DNA from 3 places in the Mesorhizobium sp. P3_A2 genome. Region 2 is predicted to be linked to each of the others. Evidence: predicted binding sites of a transcription regulator. Region 2 holds the regulator's gene; each other region holds the start of a gene.
What was found. The regulator PhoB, encoded in region 2, activates phosphate uptake and scavenging genes when phosphate is short. The targets are predictions, from matches to a motif close to TGTCATNNANCTGTCAT.

Region 1 (3,277 bases), on a different contig from region 2:
ATTGATCACGGCCGGAGGTAGGTCGGTCGGCCTCAATCCACCTTTTTCTCGCCCTTCTCGCCGGCCTTGACGATGTCGCCGGTGGTGAACAGGATTTCCTTCAGCTCTGCCCGCCAGTCTTTCTTCTGGCGCAGCAGGAATTCGAGATCCATACCGAAATGCTTGAACTCTTCGCCTTGCGCGTTCTTCATGATCGCCTTGGCCTGCGGGTCCTTTTCCACCGACATGCGCTGTTCGTACCAGCCGATCGCCTCCGCCTCCTCGATCAGCGACGTGATCATGCGGGCAAAGGTCCGCACCTTCTGCGTCAGTTCTTCCGGCGGCTCGTGATACTGATCGAAACCCATATCGCCTCCCTCAAATGGACCGGCAAATCCAGCCGTATCCAGGAATGCGCTGGAGCGCCGCGGGGTTCCGCCTCACTGCTGCAATTCGACCAAAGCCCTCTGCAAAGGCGCCGACGAAATCTGGATCGGGCCGGAGAACGGCACATCCATATCGAGGATCAGGTAAAGCGCTCCGGCAATCAGCGCTGCCGAGACGACGAACGTCTCTATGGTGATGGCATTTCGCGGCGCCCTGAAACCGAAACTGGCGAAGATCAGCACCAGCCAGGCAACGAGCATAACGATCAGCGGCCGCGGGATGGTACCTTCCGATTGCTCAATCAAAGCCCAGCGCAGTTCCACCACCTTCTGCAGATGCTGGCGAGCGTCCTCCAGCATAGAACCATGCGCTGCGTCAGGAGGCTGCAGAGCGGTCAATCGTGTGCTGATCTCGGTCAACAGACGTTCAGACAGCCGGTTGGCGACGAGGGGTGTTTCGTTGGTTTCTGTCCAGTTGTTGGTCTGTCTTTGCACATAAGCGACCAGCGGCTGACGGACCTCGGCGGTCTCAGGCCCATATTGCCGAAGCGACCGGTCGAGAAGGATCAACTCGGTCGCATATGTGTGCACGTTGCGGTCGATCGACTCGAAAGTGTTCTTGGCCGAGTTGATCATCAGACCAAGCACCAGCGAGGTCATGACGACGAACAGGTTGGCGGCCAGCCGTACCACATTGTTGGTGTCGTCCTCGCGGTGATGCGCGGGCAATTTGCCATAGACAGCCATGCTGACCAGCGGCGCCGCCGTCAGGCAGAGGAAAACGGCGACCGCGATGAGTGTTTCGTGCATGGCAGCCATTTCTGCACGTCAAACGCCGAATGCCAATGGCCGGCAGAAATACCCTGTCACGCAAGTATCATGTTCGCGTCCTAGACCGCTTTGCGGGGGGCGACTTCGTCGATGCGACGCGGAGCCCTTTGCAGTCTCAGCCGCTTGTAGGCTTGTCACAAAGAGGATCTCCATGAAAATCTCGCACCGAACCCTGTCGCTCGGCGCCGCATTGGCGCTGTTTACCGCTTTGACCCCTGCCCTTGCCGACAGCACCGCCACCGTTGGCGGCGTCAACTTCGTCAACAAGGGCCTGGTCGGCGTCGGCCGCATCCCGGCCGATCAGAAGGACAAGTTCGGCGAGACCTTCGGCTCCGGCTCCGGCATGTCGATCGACGCCGCAAGCTGGACGCATGACGCCAATGGCTACAAGGGTTCGCTCTGGCTGCTGCCCGATCGTGGCTACAATGTCGTCGGCACCACCGACTACCGGCCGCGCCTCAACACTATTCGTATCGAGCTCACGCCGACCGCACTGGGTGCCGCGCCCGCCGCCGGCCAGGAACAGACCGGCGTCAAGGCGACGCTTGCCGATTCCATGCTGCTCACCGACGACAAGGGCGCCGATGCGACCGGCCTCGATCCGCTCAACGGCGTGCGCGCGGCAAGCGGCGACCTGCCGATCCTGCCCGAGGCCAACGGCAAGCTGGCGCTCGACAATGAGGCGATCGCGCGGCTGCCCGACGGCACCATGTTCATCTCCGACGAATACGGCCCCAACATCTACCGCTTCTCGGCCGAGGGCCATCTGCTGTCGGCAACGCAGCCGCCGGCGGCCCTGGTGCCGATGCGCAAGGGCAAGCCGAACTTCGCCTCCGACAATCCGGGCCCGGGCGCTGCAGAACCCGATCCGAAGGATCCAGAGACGGGCCGCCAGAACAACCAGGGCCTCGAAGGCATGGCGCTGACCCCGGACGGCAAGTCGCTGATCGCGGTGCTGCAGTCCGCGCCCCGCCAGGATGGCGGCGATTCCGGCGCGACGCGCCAGAACACCCGCGCGCTGGTCTATGACGCCACCGACCCGGCCCATCTCAAGCTGGCGCACGAATATGTCGTTCCGCTGCCGGTGTTCAAGGACGACAAGGGCAAGACCAAGGTCGCCGCGCAGAGCGAGATCGTGGCGCTGTCCGACAAGACCTTCCTGATGCTGGCGCGCGACAGCGGCAACGGCCAGGGGGCGAAGGGCGACACCTCGCTGGTGCGCCAGATCTTCGTCGTCGACGTCTCGGCCGCCACCGACATTGCCGGCGGCGCCTTCGATGCCGCCGACAAGCCGCTGGCGCCCAAAGGCGTGCTCGATCCGTCGGTCACGCCGGCCAAGCTGACGCCATTCATCGACATCAACGACAACAAGGAACTCGGCCGTTTCGGCCTGCATGACGGCAAGCCGAACGACAAGAACAACCTGTCGGAGAAGTGGGAGGCGATGTCGGTGGTCAGCGTGCTCGATCCGGCGCTGCCCGACGACTATTTCCTGTTCGTCGGCAACGACAACGACTTCCTCGCCCAGGACGGCTTCCAGGTCGGCGCGCCCTACAAGGCCGAAGACGGCGCCGATGTCGACACCATGTTCCTGGTCTATCAGGTCACGCTTCCGGGCCTCGCCAAGAAGTAGTCGCATACGACAGACAAAAAACGGAGGCGCCGGGCGCCTCCGTTTTTTGTCGGCGATCAGCGGACCGCTGACGCCCTATTTCAAGATCTCCGCATCCCTCGGCACCCCGGCATCGATCGGCTCGGCGGTCCTGTTCGACACGGCGGAGCTCTCCCCGGCGACCGAGAAGTTCGCGCGCACATGGACCTGGGTTACGCCATTGACCCTGCTGTAGAGGTCGATGATGTCCTGGTTCATGAAGCGCACGCAGCCCGACGACGCGTTCTTGCCGATGGAATCCCATTCCGGCGTGCCGTGCAGCCGGTACATCGTGTCCTTGCCGTCGCGGAACAAATAGAGCGCACGCGCCCCGAGCGGGCTCTGCGGTCCCGGCGGCATGCCGTCCTTGTATTTCGCCAGTTCCGGCCGGCGCTGGATCATTTCCGGCGGCGGCGTCCACACCGGCCAC
Region 2 (3,277 bases):
CACGATGATCTGCGTCGTCGCAACCGCGCGATGGTGATTTCGGCCGTGCGCCGGGCCGGCCAGCCGTCGCGGACCGAGATTGCGGCGACCACAGGCCTCAGCCATTCGACCATATCGGCGATCTCGTCTGATCTGATTCAAGAAGGCATCCTGGCCGAGAGCAAGCCTGGCGAGACCGGTGCGCTGAAGCGCGGCCGGCCTCAGGTCGGCCTTGGCCTCAACCCGGAGGCCGCCGCGGTGATGACCGTGGTGCTGTCGCTGAATTTCCTTTCCGTCACCGTCATCGACTATGCCGGCCAGGTGGTCGCCGAGGAGCAGCGCCGGCTGGATACGCTGACCATGCCGCGCGACGAGTTGATCGGCGAATGCACGGCAATCGTGCGGCGGCGGCTCGAGGATCCAGACCTCGATGTTCAGAGCATCGCCCGCATTGCCATGGGCATCCAGGGCATCACCGATTCGCAGGCGCGCGCCATGCTGTGGTCGCCGATCACGCCGCTGACCGACATTGCCTTCGCCGACATACTGGAAGCGGAATTCGGCATTCCGGCCACCATGGAAAACGATTGCAACATGATGGCAGTGGCGCTGCAATGGCGCCAGCCTGAGCGCTACCGCGACAATTTCATCGCTATCCTGCTCTCGCATGGCATCGGCATGGGGCTGGTGCTGAAGGGCGCGCTGTTCACCGGCACCCATTCCTCGGGCGGCGAGTTCGGCCACATGATCCACCGGCCCGGGGGCGCGCTGTGCCGTTGCGGGCGGCGCGGCTGCGTCGAGGCCTATGCCGGCAACTACGCCATCTGGCGCAGCGCCAAAATGATGAGCGAGGATGCCGAACCGGTCGATGTCGGCGACGCCGACATGCGGGCGCTCGCCGCACGTGCCCGCGAGACCGATGGCCCCGAGCGCGAAGCCTACCGCAAGGCCGGCGAGGCGCTTGGCTTCGGCCTCGGCAGCCTGTTCGCGCTGATCGATCCAGCACCTGTCGCCATGGTCGGAGTCAGCGCCGCCGCGTTCGATCTGATCGAACCGGCATTGCGCGAAGCGATTGCTCAGACCGCCGGCGGCCAGCACTCGAAATCGATCTCCTTCGACACCGAGCCCAACGAACTGCCGCTGATCCGCGAAGGCTGCGCCATGCGCGCGCTCAGCTTCGTCGACCAAGAGATTTTCGCACCGGGGATTCAAGCGAAGACGGGCAAGCACGTCGCCTGAGAGGGCCGGCGACGGCACGGCGCGCCGGGCCTTAGTCTTCCCGGATTGCGTAGCCAGCGCCGCGGATGGTGCGGATCACATCGGGCATGCGACCATTGTTGACCGCCTTGCGCAGGCGCCCGACATGCACGTCGACGGTGCGCTCGTCGATATAGATCGTCTCGCCCCAGACATTGTCGAGCAGCTGGCTGCGCGAGAACACGCGGCCGGGATGGCGCATCATGAATTCGAGCAGGCGGAACTCGGTCGGTCCGAGCCTGATTTCGCTCTTCTTGCGGTAAACGCGGTGCGATTCACGATCGAGCACGATGTCGCCGACCTTGAGCACGCTGGAGAGCACTTCCGGCTTGGCGCGGCGCAGCAGCGCTTTCACGCGCGCCATGAACTCCGGCGTGGAAAACGGCTTGACCAGATAGTCGTCGGCGCCGGTGGACAGGCCACGCACACGGTCGCTCTCCTCGCCACGCGCGGTCAGCATGATGATCGGCAGCCGTTCGGTCTCGGGCCGCATGCGCAGCCGCCGGCAGAGCTCGATGCCGGACACCGCCGGCACCATCCAGTCGAGCACCAGCAGGTCGGGAACGTTTTCCTGCAGCCGGATTTCGGCCTCGTCGCCGCGCGTCACCACCTCGACCTGGTAGCCTTCGGATTCGAGGTTGTAGCGGAGAAGCACGCCCAGCGGCTCCTCGTCCTCCACGACCATGATGCGTGGCGCGATCATCAGCAGTTCACCCTTGTCAGGCCGAAGTGGCCATCGCCGTCTCGTCCTGCTTCGGGCGATTGGCGGGCAATTGCTGGCCGGTCAGCACATAATACGCATTTTCAGCGATGTTGGTGACATGATCACCGATGCGCTCCAGATTCTTGGCGCAGAACAGGAGATGCGTGCAGGCGGTGATGTTGCGCGGGTCTTCCATCATGTAGGTCAAGAGTTCACGAAACACCGACGTGTATTTGACGTCGATACGTTCGTCCTCATTCCTGAGCTTTGCCAGTGCTGCCGCATCCGCGGCGGCATATTCCTCGACCACCCCTTGCACCTGGATCAGCACCAGCTGCGCCATCGCATCGATGGAATGCGAGAGGTCGCGCGGCGTGACGCTGAGGCCCACGGTGCCGACGCGCTTGGCGATGTTCTTGGCGAGATCGCCGATGCGCTCGAGGTCTCCGGCCATGCGGATCGAGCCGACCACGGCACGCAGATCGTTGGCCATCGGCTGGCGCTTGGCGATGAGCGTGATGGCGCGATCGTCGAGTTCCCGCTGGCGCGCGTCCATGATGGCGTCGTCGGACACGACACGTTGCGCCAGCGCATTGTCGGAATTGAGCAACGCTTTGGTCGAGCCGCTGACCATCGACCCGGCCAGATCGCCCATGTCGCGGATCAGCTTGCTGATCTGGCCCAACTCTTCATCGAAGGAGGCGACGGTATGTTCACCCATGATCCTGATCCTCGTGCCTGAAAATTCAACCGCTGGACGGCTCAGCCGAAGCGGCCGGTAATGTAGTCCTGGGTGCGCTTGTCGTCGGGATTGGTGAACATCTTGTCGGTGGCGCCCTCCTCGACGAGGTAGCCGAGGTGGAACATCGCCGTGCGCTGCGACACGCGCGCCGCCTGCTGCATCGAGTGGGTGACGATGACGATCGTGTAATTCTGGCGCAGCTCGTCGATCAGCTCCTCGACACGTGCGGTGGCGATCGGGTCGAGCGCCGAGCAGGGTTCGTCCATCAGGATCACTTCCGGCGACACCGCAATGGCGCGCGCGATGCACAGGCGCTGCTGCTGGCCGCCGGACAGTCCGGTGCCGGGCTCCTGCAGGCGGTCCTTGACCTCGTTCCAGATCGCCGCCTTCTTCAAGCTCGACTCGACGATCTGGTCCATGTCGGACTTGCGCTTGGCCAGCCCATGGATGCGCGGGCCGTAGGCAACGTTCTCGTAGATCGACTTCGGGAAAGGATTGGGCTTCTGGAACACCATGCCGACGCGAGCCCTGAGTTCGACGACGTCGATGTTCTTGTCGTAGATATCGTCCTCGTCGAGCGTGATCTTGCCGGTCAC
Region 3 (3,277 bases), on a different contig from region 2:
GCCTGCTCGTGCTCTACAAATATTTCGTGCTCAGCGGCCAGATCGAGCCCGATCCGGAGGTCTGGCGGTTTATCGCGGGCTAGCCGGCTTTCGACAGTCTTTCAGATGACGCTGCGGTCGAGAACCAGATCGGCCGGGCCGAACCGGTCCTTCGCCGTGAACTGCTGGTGCCAGTAGGGGTAGAGCACCGGCGGCCGGCTGACGGCATCGAGACGGTCGCGTTCCTCAGCGGTGAGGGCGAGCGCCGCGGCGGCAAGATTGTCCTTAAGCTGGGTCTCGTTGCGCGCGCCGATCACCAGCGAGCTGACGGCCGGCCTGCCGAGCAGCCAGGCAAGCGCCACCTGCGCCGCCGAGACGCCGCGTGCCGCTCCGATGTCGACCAGCACATCGACGATCCGCCACAGCCGGTCTTCATCGCGGATCGGCGGTTCCGACCAGCCAGCAAGCTGGCGCGCGGTCGGGCTGTCGCGGCGGTATTTGCCCGACAAGAGGCCGCCGGCAAGCGGGCTCCACACCAGCACGCCAAGGCCCTGGTCGACCGAGATCGGCAAGAGTTCGTATTCAGCCTCCCGCGCTTCCAGCGTGTAATGGATCTGCTGGGTGATGAAGCGCGGCTGGTGCTGGCTGTCGCTGATGCCTAGCGCCTTCATCACCTGCCAGCCGGAGTAATTGGAGCAGCCGACATAGCGGATCTTGCCCTGGGCAACCAGCGTGTCGAGCGCGGCCATGGTCTCCTCGAGAGGCGTCGTGCCATCCCATTCGTGCAGAAAATAGATGTCGATGACATCGGTCCTGAGGCGCTTCAGGCTCTTCTCGCATTCGCGGATCAGATGATGGCGCGACAGGCCTTCGTCATTGGGACCTTTGCCGATCCGCATGCGCGCCTTGGAGGCGATCAGCACATCGTTCTTGCGCTTGCCGCCGAGCGCCTCGCCGATGATCTCTTCCGACAGGCCGTTCGAATAGACATTGGCGGTGTCGATGAGATTGATGCCGGCATCGATGCAGGTGTCGATGATGCGGGAGGCCTCCGCGAGATCGGAATTGCCGACGGCGGCGAACGGTCCGCTGCCGCCGAAGGTCATGGTGCCCAGCGTCAGCGTCGAAACTTTCAAGCCGGAACGGCCAAGCGTGCGGTATTCCATGTCAGATCCTCGCAATTTTGGTGGGGTGGGGCGGTTTTGGTCGAGAAGGGCGGGGGCCGCCCGAATGGGTCAGCCATTTGTAGGACAATTTAAGCGGTTTGTCGCCATGCCACGGCAATGGATCCACCATGCCCCGCCGATTTGCGGCGATGATCGGCTGGCCGGCGGTTTGCAATAAAACCGTCATTGCCGGCCTATATCAAGTCGGCTCAGGGTTTCATGACAGCCGGCAAGCGGAGCAGCAGAAATGACCGAGTTAAAGCAGAATTCTCCGGCCAGGGATTGGCTTGAAGCCGAACTCGCCGACACGCTCGACGAAGACTATGAGCTGGAAATGTCAGAGCCGGCGCTGTCGCTGGAGATCGCCAAGATCTACAAGAACGCGCATCCGCCATCGATCGATCGCATGCAGTATTTTCGCGATCTGATCAGCCTGCAGTCGGAACTGATCAAGCTGCAGTCCTGGGTCGCCTACCACAAGAAAAAGCTGGTGGTGATTTTCGAGGGCCGCGATTCTGCCGGCAAGGGCGGCGTCATCAAGCGCATCACCCAGCGCCTCAACCCGCGCATCGCTCGTGTTGTGGCGCTGCCGGCGCCGACCGAGCGTGAGAAATCGCAATGGTATTTCCAGCGCTACGTGCCGCATCTGCCGGCCGGCGGTGAGATCGTGCTGTTCGACCGCTCCTGGTACAATCGCTCCGGCGTCGAGCGGGTGATGGGCTTTGCCGACCAGGATCAGGTCGAGGAGTTCTTCCGCGACGTGCCGGAGTTCGAGCGCATGCTGGTCCGCTCCGGCGTCACCCTGGTCAAATACTGGTTCTCCATCACCGACGAAGAACAACAGATGCGCTTTCTGATGCGCATCCACGATCCGATGAAGCAATGGAAACTGTCGCCGATGGATCTGCAGTCGCGCGTGCGCTGGGAGCAGTACACCAAGGCCAAGGAAGAGACGTTTGCCCGCACCAACATTCCCGAGGCGCCGTGGTACATCGTCGAAGGCAACGACAAGAAGCGGGCGCGGCTGAACTGCATCGACCATCTGCTCAAGCAGATGCCTTACGAGGAAGTGCCGCACGAAGAAATCACGCTGCCCGAGCGGGTGTTCAATCCGGAGTACGAACGGCAGGTGCTGCCGCGGGAACTTTACGTGCCGGAGAAGTATTGAGCACTTTTTCCTTCTCCCCGTTCACGGGGAGAAGGTGCCCGAAGGGCGGATGAGGGGCAGCGCTAATCTCGAAAGTAGAGCCCAGTCAATTCGCATCATCGGCGGGGTAATCATCTATCGGCAGCGCCGCCCCTCATTGCCCTGCCGGGCATTTCTCCCCGTAGAACGGGGAGAAAGGAGCCTGCACCAAAGGCTTCACCTAACCCCGCTTGATCGTCACATGCGTGGCAAGCGCCGTCGCGACCTGCTCGGTGCATTGATAGCCGAGCTTGAGCATATCCAGGCCTGCAAACAGATTCTCACCCTTGCCCAGCAGCACCGGCGACACCGCCAGATGCAACTCGTCGATGAGCTTCTCCTGGAGATACTGCCGGATGGTGGAGACGCCGCCGCCGACGCGGACATCCTTGCCACCGGCAGCGGCTTTCGCCTGGTCGAGTGCCTCATGGATGCCGCCGGTGACGAAGTGGAAAGTGGTGCCGCCTTCCATTTCGATCGGATCGCGCTTGTAATGCGTCAGCACGAAGACCGGCACATGGTAGGGCGGATTGGTGCCCCACCAGCCCTTCCAGCTGTCGTCCGGCCAATCGCCGCGGATTGGCCCGAACATGTTGCGGCCGAGGATCCAGGCGCCGACATTGTCGAAGCTGCGGACGGTAAACCGATCGTCCACATCGGTGGTGCCGCCATCCTTGCCGACCATTTCGTGGAAGGTGCGGGTGCCGGTCATCCATTTGTGTAGTTCCTCGCCACCAACGCCCAGCGGGTTTTGCAGGGTCTGGTCAGGACCGGCGCCGAAACCGTCGAGCGACAGGGTGAATGCATTGACACGCAGTTTGGACATGAAAGCCTCCGAGGTAACCGGTTGTAATTTGCAAGTAGTTGTTTTGTAGCAAACCGATTGCGAATTGCAAGTGGTTTTTTTAAAATCACAGAGATTTAGAATATTCTAATAGTTGACGGA

Region 1: the regulator PhoB is predicted to act here: its motif matches at 1,230-1,246, upstream of AC1DXM_RS01930 (esterase-like activity of phytase family protein).
Region 3: the regulator PhoB is predicted to act here: its motif matches at 1,316-1,332, upstream of ppk2 (polyphosphate kinase 2).

The regions. Positions count from the first base shown of each region.
Region 1 covers NZ_JBFUGC010000001.1:402,699-405,975, forward strand. Annotated here, with positions in the region: gene AC1DXM_RS01915 (LacI family DNA-binding transcriptional regulator) at 1-5, shown strand, start outside; gene AC1DXM_RS01920 (ferritin family protein) at 33-347, opposite strand; gene AC1DXM_RS01925 (bestrophin-like domain) at 420-1,175, opposite strand; gene AC1DXM_RS01930 (esterase-like activity of phytase family protein) at 1,348-2,829, shown strand; gene AC1DXM_RS01935 (L,D-transpeptidase) at 2,905-3,277, opposite strand, start outside.
Region 2 covers NZ_JBFUGC010000009.1:108,104-111,380, reverse strand. Annotated here, with positions in the region: gene AC1DXM_RS21100 (ROK family protein) at 1-1,218, shown strand, start outside; gene phoB (phosphate regulon transcriptional regulator PhoB) at 1,250-1,939, opposite strand; gene phoU (phosphate signaling complex protein PhoU) at 1,956-2,660, opposite strand; gene pstB (phosphate ABC transporter ATP-binding protein PstB) at 2,702-3,277, opposite strand, start outside.
Region 3 covers NZ_JBFUGC010000003.1:553,030-556,306, reverse strand. Annotated here, with positions in the region: gene AC1DXM_RS10270 (glycosyl transferase family 90) at 1-83, shown strand, start outside; gene AC1DXM_RS10265 (aldo/keto reductase) at 102-1,145, opposite strand; gene ppk2 (polyphosphate kinase 2) at 1,393-2,313, shown strand; gene AC1DXM_RS10255 (dihydrofolate reductase family protein) at 2,513-3,157, opposite strand.